DNA from 3 places in the Hymenobacter antarcticus genome. Region 3 is predicted to be linked to each of the others. Evidence: riboswitches for the same ligand, from Rfam matches in the RefSeq annotation. Region 3 holds a riboswitch; each other region holds the start of a gene.

Region 1 (3,271 bases), on a different contig from region 3:
GCCGAAGCCGTTGCCCGCGTGCTGGCCACCGCCCGCCCGCTCGCTCCCGAAACCGTGGCCCTGCCCCACGCCAATGGCCGCGTGCTGGCCGAAACCCTCGTGGCCGACCGCGACTTTCCGCCCTTCAACCGGGTGGCCATGGATGGTATTGCGGTGGTGCACGCCGCCTGGGCCGGGGGCCAGACGGAGTTTGCCATCGAGCATACCCAGTACGCCGGCGCGCCCGCCCAGGCGCTGCAAAACCCGCACAACGCCATTGAGGTAATGACCGGGGCGGTGCTGCCACCCGGCACCGATGCGGTTATTCGCTACGAGGATATTCTGCTGGCCGACAACCGCGCCACCATCCAGATTCCTTCGCCCGAAGCGCCCGGCGTCAACATCCACCGCCAGGCCGCCGACCGCCGCCGGGGCGACGCCCTGCTCCGGCCCGGCACCCGCCTGGGCCCCGCCGAGCTGGCCATTGCCGCCACCGTGGGGGCCGCCGAAATGATGGTATCCCGTGCCCCGCGCGTGGCCGTGGTGAGCACCGGCGATGAGCTGGTGGGCATCAACCAGATGCCCCTGGCGCACCAGATTCGGCGGTCCAACGCCTATGCCTTGCAGGCGCTATTTGCCCAGGCCGGGGCCGATGTTTCGCTGTTTCACCTGCCCGACGACCGGGAGGAATTGCGCACCGGCCTCACCAATATCCTCGCCGCCGGCTTCGATGCCGTGGTGCTGAGTGGGGCCGTGAGCAAGGGCCGCGCCGACCACCTACCCGGCCTGCTGCGCGAGCTGGGGGTGGTCGAGATTTTCCACGAAGTGAACCAGCGCCCCGGCAAGCCGATGTGGTTTGGGGCGCGGGCCGGCGGGCCGGTGGTGTTCGGCCTGCCCGGCAACCCGGTGTCCACCTTCCTCACGGCCTGCCGTTACGTGCGCCCCTGGCTCCGGGCGGTGCAGCAGCCCGCTGATGCGGAAGCGGCTGCCGCGGCTGTTGAAGCGCCGATGCCCGCCGTGCTCACCGTCGAAATTAATTTTAAGCCCCCGCTGACCCATTTCGTGCCCGTGGGCCTGACGGTAGACGATGAAGGTCGCCGGCTGGCCACGCCGCTGCGGGTGGGCGGCTCCGGTGATTTGGCCGGGCTGGTGGGGGCCACCGCGTTTCTGGAGCTGCCGCCGGAGGTGGCGGTGTTTCCGGCGGGCAGCGTGTGGCCGGCCTGGGGGCTGTAGCGCGAAGCGGTGCTTCGCGTCGCCGCGCAGGTCGCAACGGTTCGGCGGTTTTAACGGCGCGGGGACGCGAAGCACCGCTTCGCGCTACAATTTTTTCGCGTCGTATCTTCGTGCTACGCTGCTATCCAGAAAGACCGAGGGACCGGGCCCGATGACGTCTTGGCAACCTACCACGAGTAGGTGCCAACTCCCGTTTCACCGCGTTTTTTTTGGTGGAAGAAGATGACAGCCGGAACCGTGCGCCTGCGCATGGGTTTCTTTCTGGATACGCGTCCGTACGCTGTTATTCGACCCAGAAAGAAATGTCCGTCTCCGCCCCTACCCTTCCGAAAGCCGTTCCCCAGCGCGAAGCGTTAGCCTCGCGCCACAGCCTCCCCGAAATCCTGCGCCAGCGCCTGCTGATTCTCGACGGCGCGATGGGCACCATGATTCAGCGGTACCCGCTGACGGAGGAGGATTTTCGCGGCACCCGCTTCGCCGACCACCCCAAGCCCCTGCGCGGCAACAACGACCTGCTCTCGCTGACCCGGCCGGATATCATCAAGGGCATCCACGCCGAATACTTCGCCGCCGGGGCCGACATGGTGGAAACCAACACCTTTAGCGGCACCACCATCGCCCAGGCCGACTACGGCCTGGAACACGTCGTGTACGAATTGAACTACGAGTCGGCCCGCCTGGCCCGCGAGGCGGCCGACGAATACGCCACGCCCGAGCAGCCGCGCTTCGTGGCCGGCGCGGTGGGCCCCACCAACCGCACCGCCTCGCTCTCGCCCGATGTGAATCGTCCCGGTTTCCGCGCCGTGACCTTTGATGAGCTGGCCACCGCCTACCTGGAGCAGGTGCGCGGCCTCGTGGATGGCGGCGTAGACACACTGCTCATCGAAACCATCTTCGACACGCTGAACGCCAAGGCTGCGCTATATGCCGTGCAGAAATTCTTCGACGAAGGCGGCCGGGTGGTGCCGCTCATGATTTCGGGCACCATCACCGATGCCTCGGGCCGTACCCTCTCGGGCCAGACGGTGGAGGCGTTCTGGAACTCCATCCGCCACCTGCCGCTGCTGAGCGTGGGCCTGAACTGCGCCCTCGGGGCCGACCAGCTCCGCCAGTACGTGCAGGAGCTGAGCCGCATTTCCGACGTGCATATTTCGGCCTACCCCAACGCCGGCCTGCCCAACGCCTTCGGCGGCTACGATGAATCGGCGGAAGAATTTGCCGCGCTGGTGGAGGATTATCTGAAGGAAGGCATCGTGACGGTAGTGGGCGGGTGTTGTGGGACGACCCCACAGCACATCGCGGAATTGAGCCGTTTGGCGAAGAAGTATAAGCCAAGGGAGTTGAAACAGTTAAAAGTTAAAAGTGAAGAGTTAAAATCCGGAGAAAAACCAGTTGTAGGTTTTAACTCTTCACTTTTAACTTCTAACTCAATCGCCACGCGGCTGTCCGGTCTCGAACCCTTCAACATCGCCGCCGACAGCCTCTTCGTGAACGTGGGCGAGCGCTGCAACGTGACCGGCTCGCGCGCTTTTGCCCGCCTCATCCGCACGGGGGCGTATGAGGAAGCCCTGGCCGTGGCCCGCCTGCAGGTGGAAGAAGGCGCGCAGGTCATCGACATCAACATGGACGAGGGCATGCTCGACTCGGAGCAGGTGATGACGACCTTCCTGCACCTCATTGCCTCGGAGCCCGATATCGCGCGGGTGCCCGTGATGATTGACTCCTCGAAGTGGAGCGTGCTCGAAGCCGGTCTGAAGTGCGTGCAGGGCAAGAGCATTGTCAACTCGATTTCGCTGAAAGAGGGCGAGGACGTGTTCCGGGCCCACGCCCGCACGGTGCGCCAGTACGGCGCGGCCGTGGTGGTGATGGCCTTCGACGAAAACGGCCAGGCCGACTCGCTGGAACGCCGCCAGGAAATCTGCCAGCGCAGCTACGATATTCTGGTGCACGAGGTGGGCTTCGACCCTTCCGACATCATTTTTGACCCCAACATCCTGACCGTGGGCACGGGCATGGACGAGCACCGCAACTACGCTATCGACTTCATTGAGGCCGTGCG
Region 2 (3,271 bases), on a different contig from region 3:
TCCGCGAGAAATTTATCTACACCTCCAGCGGTTGGGTGTGCTGCAACTCGGGCTCGCCTACTTCCTCGCCCTCCGTGGGCAGGCTGGCCGTGTTGCCGATGGCATCAAACGCTGCCTGCAAATCAGCCGTGATATCCTCAAAGTGCTCGATGCCGACCGATAGCCGCAGCGACGTGGGCGTGACGCCCGCCGCCAGCTGCTCCTGCTCACTCATCTGCTGGTGCGTGGTGGCCGAGGGCTGGATGATGAGCGTCTTGGCATCGCCCACGTTGGCCAGGTGGCTGATGAGCTTCAGGCTGTCAATGAATTGCGTGGCCGTTTCCTTCGTGCCCTTCACCCGGAAGCTGAGCACGCCGCCGAAGCCGCGCTTGAGGTAGCGCTGGGCAATGGCGTGGTAGGGGCTGCTGGCCAGGCCGGGGTAGTTCACGCTTTCTACCTGCGGGTGCTGCTCCAGCCAGGTCGCCACTTTCAGGGCATTTTCCACGGTGCGCTCCACGCGCAGGCTCAGGGTTTCGAGGCCGATGAGCAGCTGCCAGGAGTTGAACGGGCTGATGGCCGGCCCAAAGTCGCGCAGCCCCTCTACCCGCGCCCGAATGATGAAGGCGATGTTGCCAAACGGCCCGTTCTTGCCGAATACATCACTGAACACCAGGCCGTGGTAGCCCTCGCTGGGCTCGGAGAACTGCGGAAATTTGCCGTTGCCGAAGTCGTAGGTGCCGCCGTCCACAATCACGCCGCCCACGCTGGTGCCGTGCCCGCCAATCCACTTCGTGGCCGACTCGACCACGATGTGCGCGCCGTGCTCCAGGGGCCGGAACAGGTAGCCGCCCGCGCCAAACGTGTTGTCCACAATCAGCGGCAAATCGTGCTTGTTGGCAATGGCCGCGATGGCCTCAAAATCGGGAATGCTGAAGCTGGGGTTGCCGATGGTTTCGAGGTAAATGGCTTTGGTTTTCTCGTCAATCAGCGGCTCAAAGCTGGCCGGATTATCGCCATCCGCGAAGCGCGCCTCGATGCCCAGGCGCTTGAAGGCCACCTTGAACTGATTGTAGGTGCCGCCATAGAGGTAGGCCGTGCTCACGAAATTGTCGCCGGCCTGCAGAATGTTGTTCAGGGCAATGAACTGAGCCGCCTGCCCCGAACTCGTGGCCAGTGCCGCCACGCCGCCTTCCAGCGCCGCCACGCGCTGTTCAAACACGTCGGTGGTGGGGTTCATCAGGCGGGTGTAGATGTTGCCGAATTCCTTCAGCGCAAACAGGTTGGCACCGTGTTCGGCGCTCTTGAAGACGTAGCTGGTGGTTTGGAACAGCGGCACGGCGCGGGCCCCGGTGGTGGGGTCGGGCTGCTGGCCGGCGTGGAGCTGAAGGGTTTCGAAATGTTGGGCTGGAGTGGACATGATGCGGGGTTATTTAACGTTTGTGAAAAATCAGAAATACAAATTAAAAGGCGCTGATTAGCTGAATAAGGCCGATTCTAAGCGCGGCAACTCCCCGAAACGCCCGTGCTGAACGGCTGGCCCGAGCCCACCGCCAAGCCCGAAAAAGAGCATGCGGCAGACCCACGGGGCCACCAAAAAAATCCAGAAGAAAGGGGAGGGGTTCTAAGCCGGAATCAGCTTAGCAACAACACGGGCAGCAACAACACATTCGCATTCGCATTCGCGCCGGGCGCAATGCCACGCTGCGGCCGTCTGGGGCCGAAACAAAAAAGCCCGAGACCACGGCGCGCAAAGCAGCCGGAGTAGTCGGGGCAAAAGGAGCAGAATGAGGGGAAGTTTCCATGGCACTCGAATCATCTGTCCCATCGTGGCCGAAGCTGCGAGTGGGTAGGAATTGGCACCTTTCGTTTTGCGAAGGTTGCCAGCGGGTCAGGGAGCCTAGTCTCTCGCCGCTTCTGTATAAAACTTGAAAACTGCTCACCGTTAGCGAGGAGTACCGGGTTGGTGGCCCAAATGTACGGCAGAAATTTTTCCGTGGGCAAATGTTGCCCGCAAAAAAAGAAGACCGTCATGCTTCGCTACGCGCTGCATGACGGTTTTTTAAAAGCCAAACCCGAACCCATCAGACGCAAAAAAGCCACCCTGAAACAGAGTGGCTTTTCTCACCTTTTTTCTGCAAAAAAGTACCTAGAGACTAGGTAGGGTCAACACCTGGCCCACTTCAATGTGGTCAGGGTTGTTGCCGATGAGGGCCTTATTGGCCTCGTATATCTGATGCCACTTGGCGGCGTCGCCGTAGTGGTGTTTGGCTATTTTTGAGAGGGAATCCCCGCTGACTACGGTATACGAGTCACCGGCAGTTTCCGGTTTGGCATTGCCGAAAAAATCGGTACCGCCGGCCGCAGGCTTGGCCGCGGGCTCTACGGGCTTTTGCTCGCCTTTGTCGCTAAGAAAATCTAAGAGTCCCATGGGTTGGCTGCTGATTAAATGAGGGATGAATGCGGCCGGAAACGCCTTTGGCAGTCCGACCGGGTGCTATACGGACAAGTACAGGCCGGGTTTCGTTCTAAACTCTTTCGCGTGTGGGCCGTAAGCCGACGAGTTCGCACTCCGCGCGCCGTCGTTCCATTTTCCTCATCATTACTCCTTGTGCTTATGAAACTCCAGTCCCTTTTCTCGTTCCGTTACTTGGCCAGCCTCTTGGTGCTTGTGTCGCTTTTTGCCGCTTCGTGCAGCAACGACAAAGGCAAAGTGGAGGGCGTGAACATTCTGTACGGCACCGATAGCAAGGTGTGGAAAACGCATAAAGAAACCGACACCACCGGCGACAAAGTGAAGCAGACCGACGCCCAGAAGGACGAGGAGCTGCGCATTTTTGCAAACGGCACCTACAACATGACCGGGGCCAACGGGGCAGTAGCGGGCAAATACACTTTCGACCAGGCCGGCAAAACCATTACCATGACCCCCGACGGTGGCACCACCAGCAACACCTTCGCCGTGGAGACCCTCACCGACGACAAGCTCACGCTCAAGTCGGCCGACGGCGCGGCCCTGATGCTCGAAGCCGAGTAAGCATCCGCGCTCAGGCAGTAGTAAAGCCCCTAACCCTTGTGGTTAGGGGCTTTTTTTGTGGTTGCGAGAGCCGGTTCGTTGAGCGGGCTTGCGGCCGGCCGCTTGGCAAACACCCGCGCCACCCAGCGGGGCAGAAATACGCTGCCCAGCACCAGATACAGGTAGTACGTAACCACCCGGTACAGCAGCACCATGAAGCTGGTGAGCGTGGCCGTGCCGATGAACTTGCCGAAAAACGTGGGAAACGCGCCCTCCACG
Region 3 (3,271 bases):
AGGCCGACCGCCGCTCCGTGCGTAGCAACGACCGCGGCAACCACGCCGTGTGGCACCAAGGCGCGTTTGCCGTGGCCGGCCTCACACCGTACTCTGGCTTAAATGTGACGGCAGCCCTGCGCCTCGACCACGACCAGGCATACGGCACCGAAGTGGTGCCCCAGCTCACCGCCAGCCAGCAAATGGGCGAGAAGCTGACGGTGCGCGCCGCCGTGGGCCGGGCCATTCGGGCGGCCAACTTCACCGAGCAGTACAACTCGGCCATCCGGCCCGGCACCGTACCCAACGGCTTCAACGTGGGCAACCCCGGCCTGAACGCCGAGCGCACCATCAGCTACGAGGGCGGCGTGGACTTCGTGCCCCTGCCCGCCCTCACGCTGCGCGCCACCTACTTCAACCGCTACGGCCGCAACCTTATTGACTACGTAAGCCAGCCCGGCAGCCAGGTAATTGAGGCCACAGGCTTCACAAATTTGAACCCGGCTGCTACTTACCGCTTCGCCCAGAACCTGTTCGCCGTCACCACCCAGGGCCTGGAATTTGAAGCCAGCACCCGCGCCAAGCTCGCCGCCGGTCTGCGTCTGGAAGGCAGCGTGGGCTACACATATACCCACCTCAACGTGGCCGGCGAAGTAGTGTCGCAGTACCTGAGCAACGTGGCCAAGCACCTGGTGAGTGGCAATGTGAGCGTGGTGCAACGGCGCTTCACCGTGGCCGTGGGCGGCGTATACAAGCAGCGGGCGGCTCAGCAAACCACTGTCACGCCCACCAATGGCCAGCTGAATGTTGCACTCACCCCGAGCTACGTGGTTTTCAACGCCCGCCTCGAAGCGGCATTGCTACCCGAGCGGCTGTGGCTCACCGGCCAGGTGCAGAACCTGTTCAACGAGCGGTATTCGGACCTGCTGGGGGCCCAGATGCCTTCGCGCTGGCTGATGGCCGGCGTGCGGCTGGCCCTGCGCCGGTAGGTAAGCAAGGCCTTTTTTAAGGCAGAAACAAACAACAAGTAGAACGTCGTGCTGAGCGGAGCCGAAGCATCTCTACTGCGAGAGTAATTGGTTACTTGCGCGGTAGAGATGCTTCGGCTCCGCTCAGCATGACGTTCTTTTTTTATAGCGGTAAGTACAGGCCTGCCGCCAACCTTTTGCCAGGGTTCGGGTTTCCTGCCTATATTTGTACTATCAATTCTTTCTCCTAAAGGATTGTTTTTATACAGAGGCGCTGAGAGACAGGCTCACAGACGCGCCGGCAACCATCCGCAACCGCGGGCACGGTGCCAATTCCTGACCATATAAAAACAAGTTGCCGTGGAAGCCTCCAACAACCTCCCCCTCCGAACCACCGCCTTTCGTGCCCCCGTCGCTACCCTGCGAATGGCTGGTATGGGCTGTTGTTGCTGTTGTTGTCTGGCCTAATCCGTCCCGAGTGGTTTTTCGCGGGTAGGTAAGTCCGTTGCGGAAGCCCGTTGGCTTTCGATAGCGGCGTGTTTGTGGCCGCCCGCGGCGTCTGCGTCCTCATTTTCCGGGTTGTTTGCCGATTGCTCTGTGGTGGAGTTGGTTTCGCGTCGTGCTTTTTAGCCTACGCCCGGCCTCGCTGCCTGCTCTCAGTTGATGCGGCTACGCGCTCTGGTCCTTTGAAAATGACCTGCCGACAACCCGCTCGGGCCCCTCTTTTAATTCTTGCTGGATTATGCCGCCGTGCGCTTTTAAGCGCCATACGGCTCGGAATTACAGCTTTTCTCCCGATTTCACTTCATCTCATTACTGTTACTTATGTCATCCTTGCAAAAGCCTATTGGCATCTACTTCGAGCACCCCGAATGGTTCAAGCCGCTCTTCGCCGAGCTGGACCGCCGCGAGCTGCCCTACGAGAAAATCGACGCCGCGCATCACCTCTTCAATCCATCGGAAAAGGAGAGCCGCTACAGCCTCGTGGTGAACCGCATGAGCTCCTCAGCCTACCTGCGCGGGCACGGGCAGGGCATTTTCCACACGGCCGGTTTTGCCACGCATTTGGAGCGCATCGGCACGCGCATTATCAACGGCTCGGCGGCCACGGCCATCGAGACCAACAAGGCGCGGCAGCTTTCGCTGTTTGAGTCGCTGGGACTGAAATACCCGGCTTCGCGGGTTATCAACCACGCCTCGCGGGCGGTGGATGCGGCCCAAGAGCTGCGTTTTCCGATTGTGGTGAAGGTGAATATTGGCGGCAGTGGTGCGGGCATCATCCGCTTCGATACTATCGAAGGATTGCAGGCGGCTGTGGACAATAACCAGATTGACCTGGGCATCGACCAGACGGCGCTGGTGCAGGAATACGTGACGCCCCGCGGCGGCAACATCCACCGCGTGGAAATGCTGGACGGCAAGTTTCTCTACGCCATGAAAGTGTTTACCACCGGCGAGAGCTTCAACCTGTGCCCGGCCGAAATCTGCCAGATTCCGGAGGAGCAGTCGGCCGAATTCTGTCTGACCGAAGCGCCGAAAAAGGGGATTCAGGTGGAAGCCTTCACGCCGCCGGCCGAGGTCATCGCCGCCGTGGAGCGCATCGTGGCCGCCGCTAAAATCGACGTGGGCGGCATCGAGTACCTGATTAACGACCGCACCGGCGACGTGCTGTTTTACGACATCAACGCGCTGTCCAACTTCGTGGCTGATGCCGTGAACGTGGTGGGTTTCGACCCCTATGCCCGCTTCGTGGACTACCTCGAAACGCAGCTGCCGGCAGTGGCGGTGGGGGCTGGGAAAGGTGAATTGGCCACGGTTTAACTCAATATCATCAAAAAAGAACGTCATGCTGAGCTTGCCGAAGCATCTCTACCGCTTCGTTGCAATCAACATGAATTACTACTGCGGTAGAGATGCTTCGGCAAGCTCAGCATGACGTTCGCTCACCATTCAAAAATATGAAATTCGGATATTGGATGCCCGTATTTGGAGGCTGGCTGCGCAACGTGGAAGACGAGCACATGCCCACCGACTGGAGCTACGTGAAGCAGCTGGCGCAGCGCAGCGAGGCGCTGGGCTACGACCTCACGCTCATCGCCGAGCTGTACTTGAACGACATCAAGGGCACGGAGGCGGCTTCGCTGGAAGCCTGGAGCACGGCCGCCGCGCTGGCCGCCGTCACCGAGCAGCTGGAAATAATGGTGGCCGTGCGCCCCACGTTTCACCAGCCGGCGCTGCTGGCCAAGCAGGCCGCCAACATTGATTTGATTGCGCCCGGCCGGCTCTCGCTGAACGTGGTGTCGAGCTGGTGGCGCGACGAGGCC

Evidence for each region. Region 3 has a riboswitch for S-adenosylmethionine ahead of ABD819_RS05340 (ATP-grasp domain-containing protein). Riboswitches for the same ligand answer to the same signal wherever they lie in the genome.
Region 1: it holds a riboswitch for S-adenosylmethionine, as region 3 does, so the genes downstream of both, metH (methionine synthase) here and ABD819_RS05340 (ATP-grasp domain-containing protein) in region 3, are expected to answer to the same signal.
Region 2: it holds a riboswitch for S-adenosylmethionine, as region 3 does, so the genes downstream of both, ABD819_RS00125 (O-acetylhomoserine aminocarboxypropyltransferase/cysteine synthase family protein) here and ABD819_RS05340 (ATP-grasp domain-containing protein) in region 3, are expected to answer to the same signal.

What each region holds. Positions count from the first base shown of each region.
Region 1 is NZ_BAABDI010000017.1:48,893-52,163, forward strand. Features, by position in the region: gene ABD819_RS12925 (molybdopterin molybdotransferase MoeA) at 1-1,212, shown strand, start outside; SAM riboswitch class I at 1,331-1,441, shown strand; gene metH (methionine synthase) at 1,515-3,271, shown strand, end outside.
Region 2 is NZ_BAABDI010000001.1:34,383-37,653, reverse strand. Features, by position in the region: gene ABD819_RS00125 (O-acetylhomoserine aminocarboxypropyltransferase/cysteine synthase family protein) at 17-1,396, opposite strand; SAM riboswitch class I at 1,789-1,904, opposite strand; gene ABD819_RS00120 (LysM peptidoglycan-binding domain-containing protein) at 2,126-2,407, opposite strand; gene ABD819_RS00115 (hypothetical protein) at 2,594-3,013, shown strand; gene ABD819_RS00110 (lysylphosphatidylglycerol synthase transmembrane domain-containing protein) at 3,043-3,271, opposite strand, start outside.
Region 3 is NZ_BAABDI010000004.1:229,205-232,475, forward strand. Features, by position in the region: gene ABD819_RS05335 (TonB-dependent receptor plug domain-containing protein) at 1-968, shown strand, start outside; SAM riboswitch class I at 1,206-1,298, shown strand; gene ABD819_RS05340 (ATP-grasp domain-containing protein) at 1,773-2,768, shown strand; gene ABD819_RS05345 (LLM class flavin-dependent oxidoreductase) at 2,906-3,271, shown strand, end outside.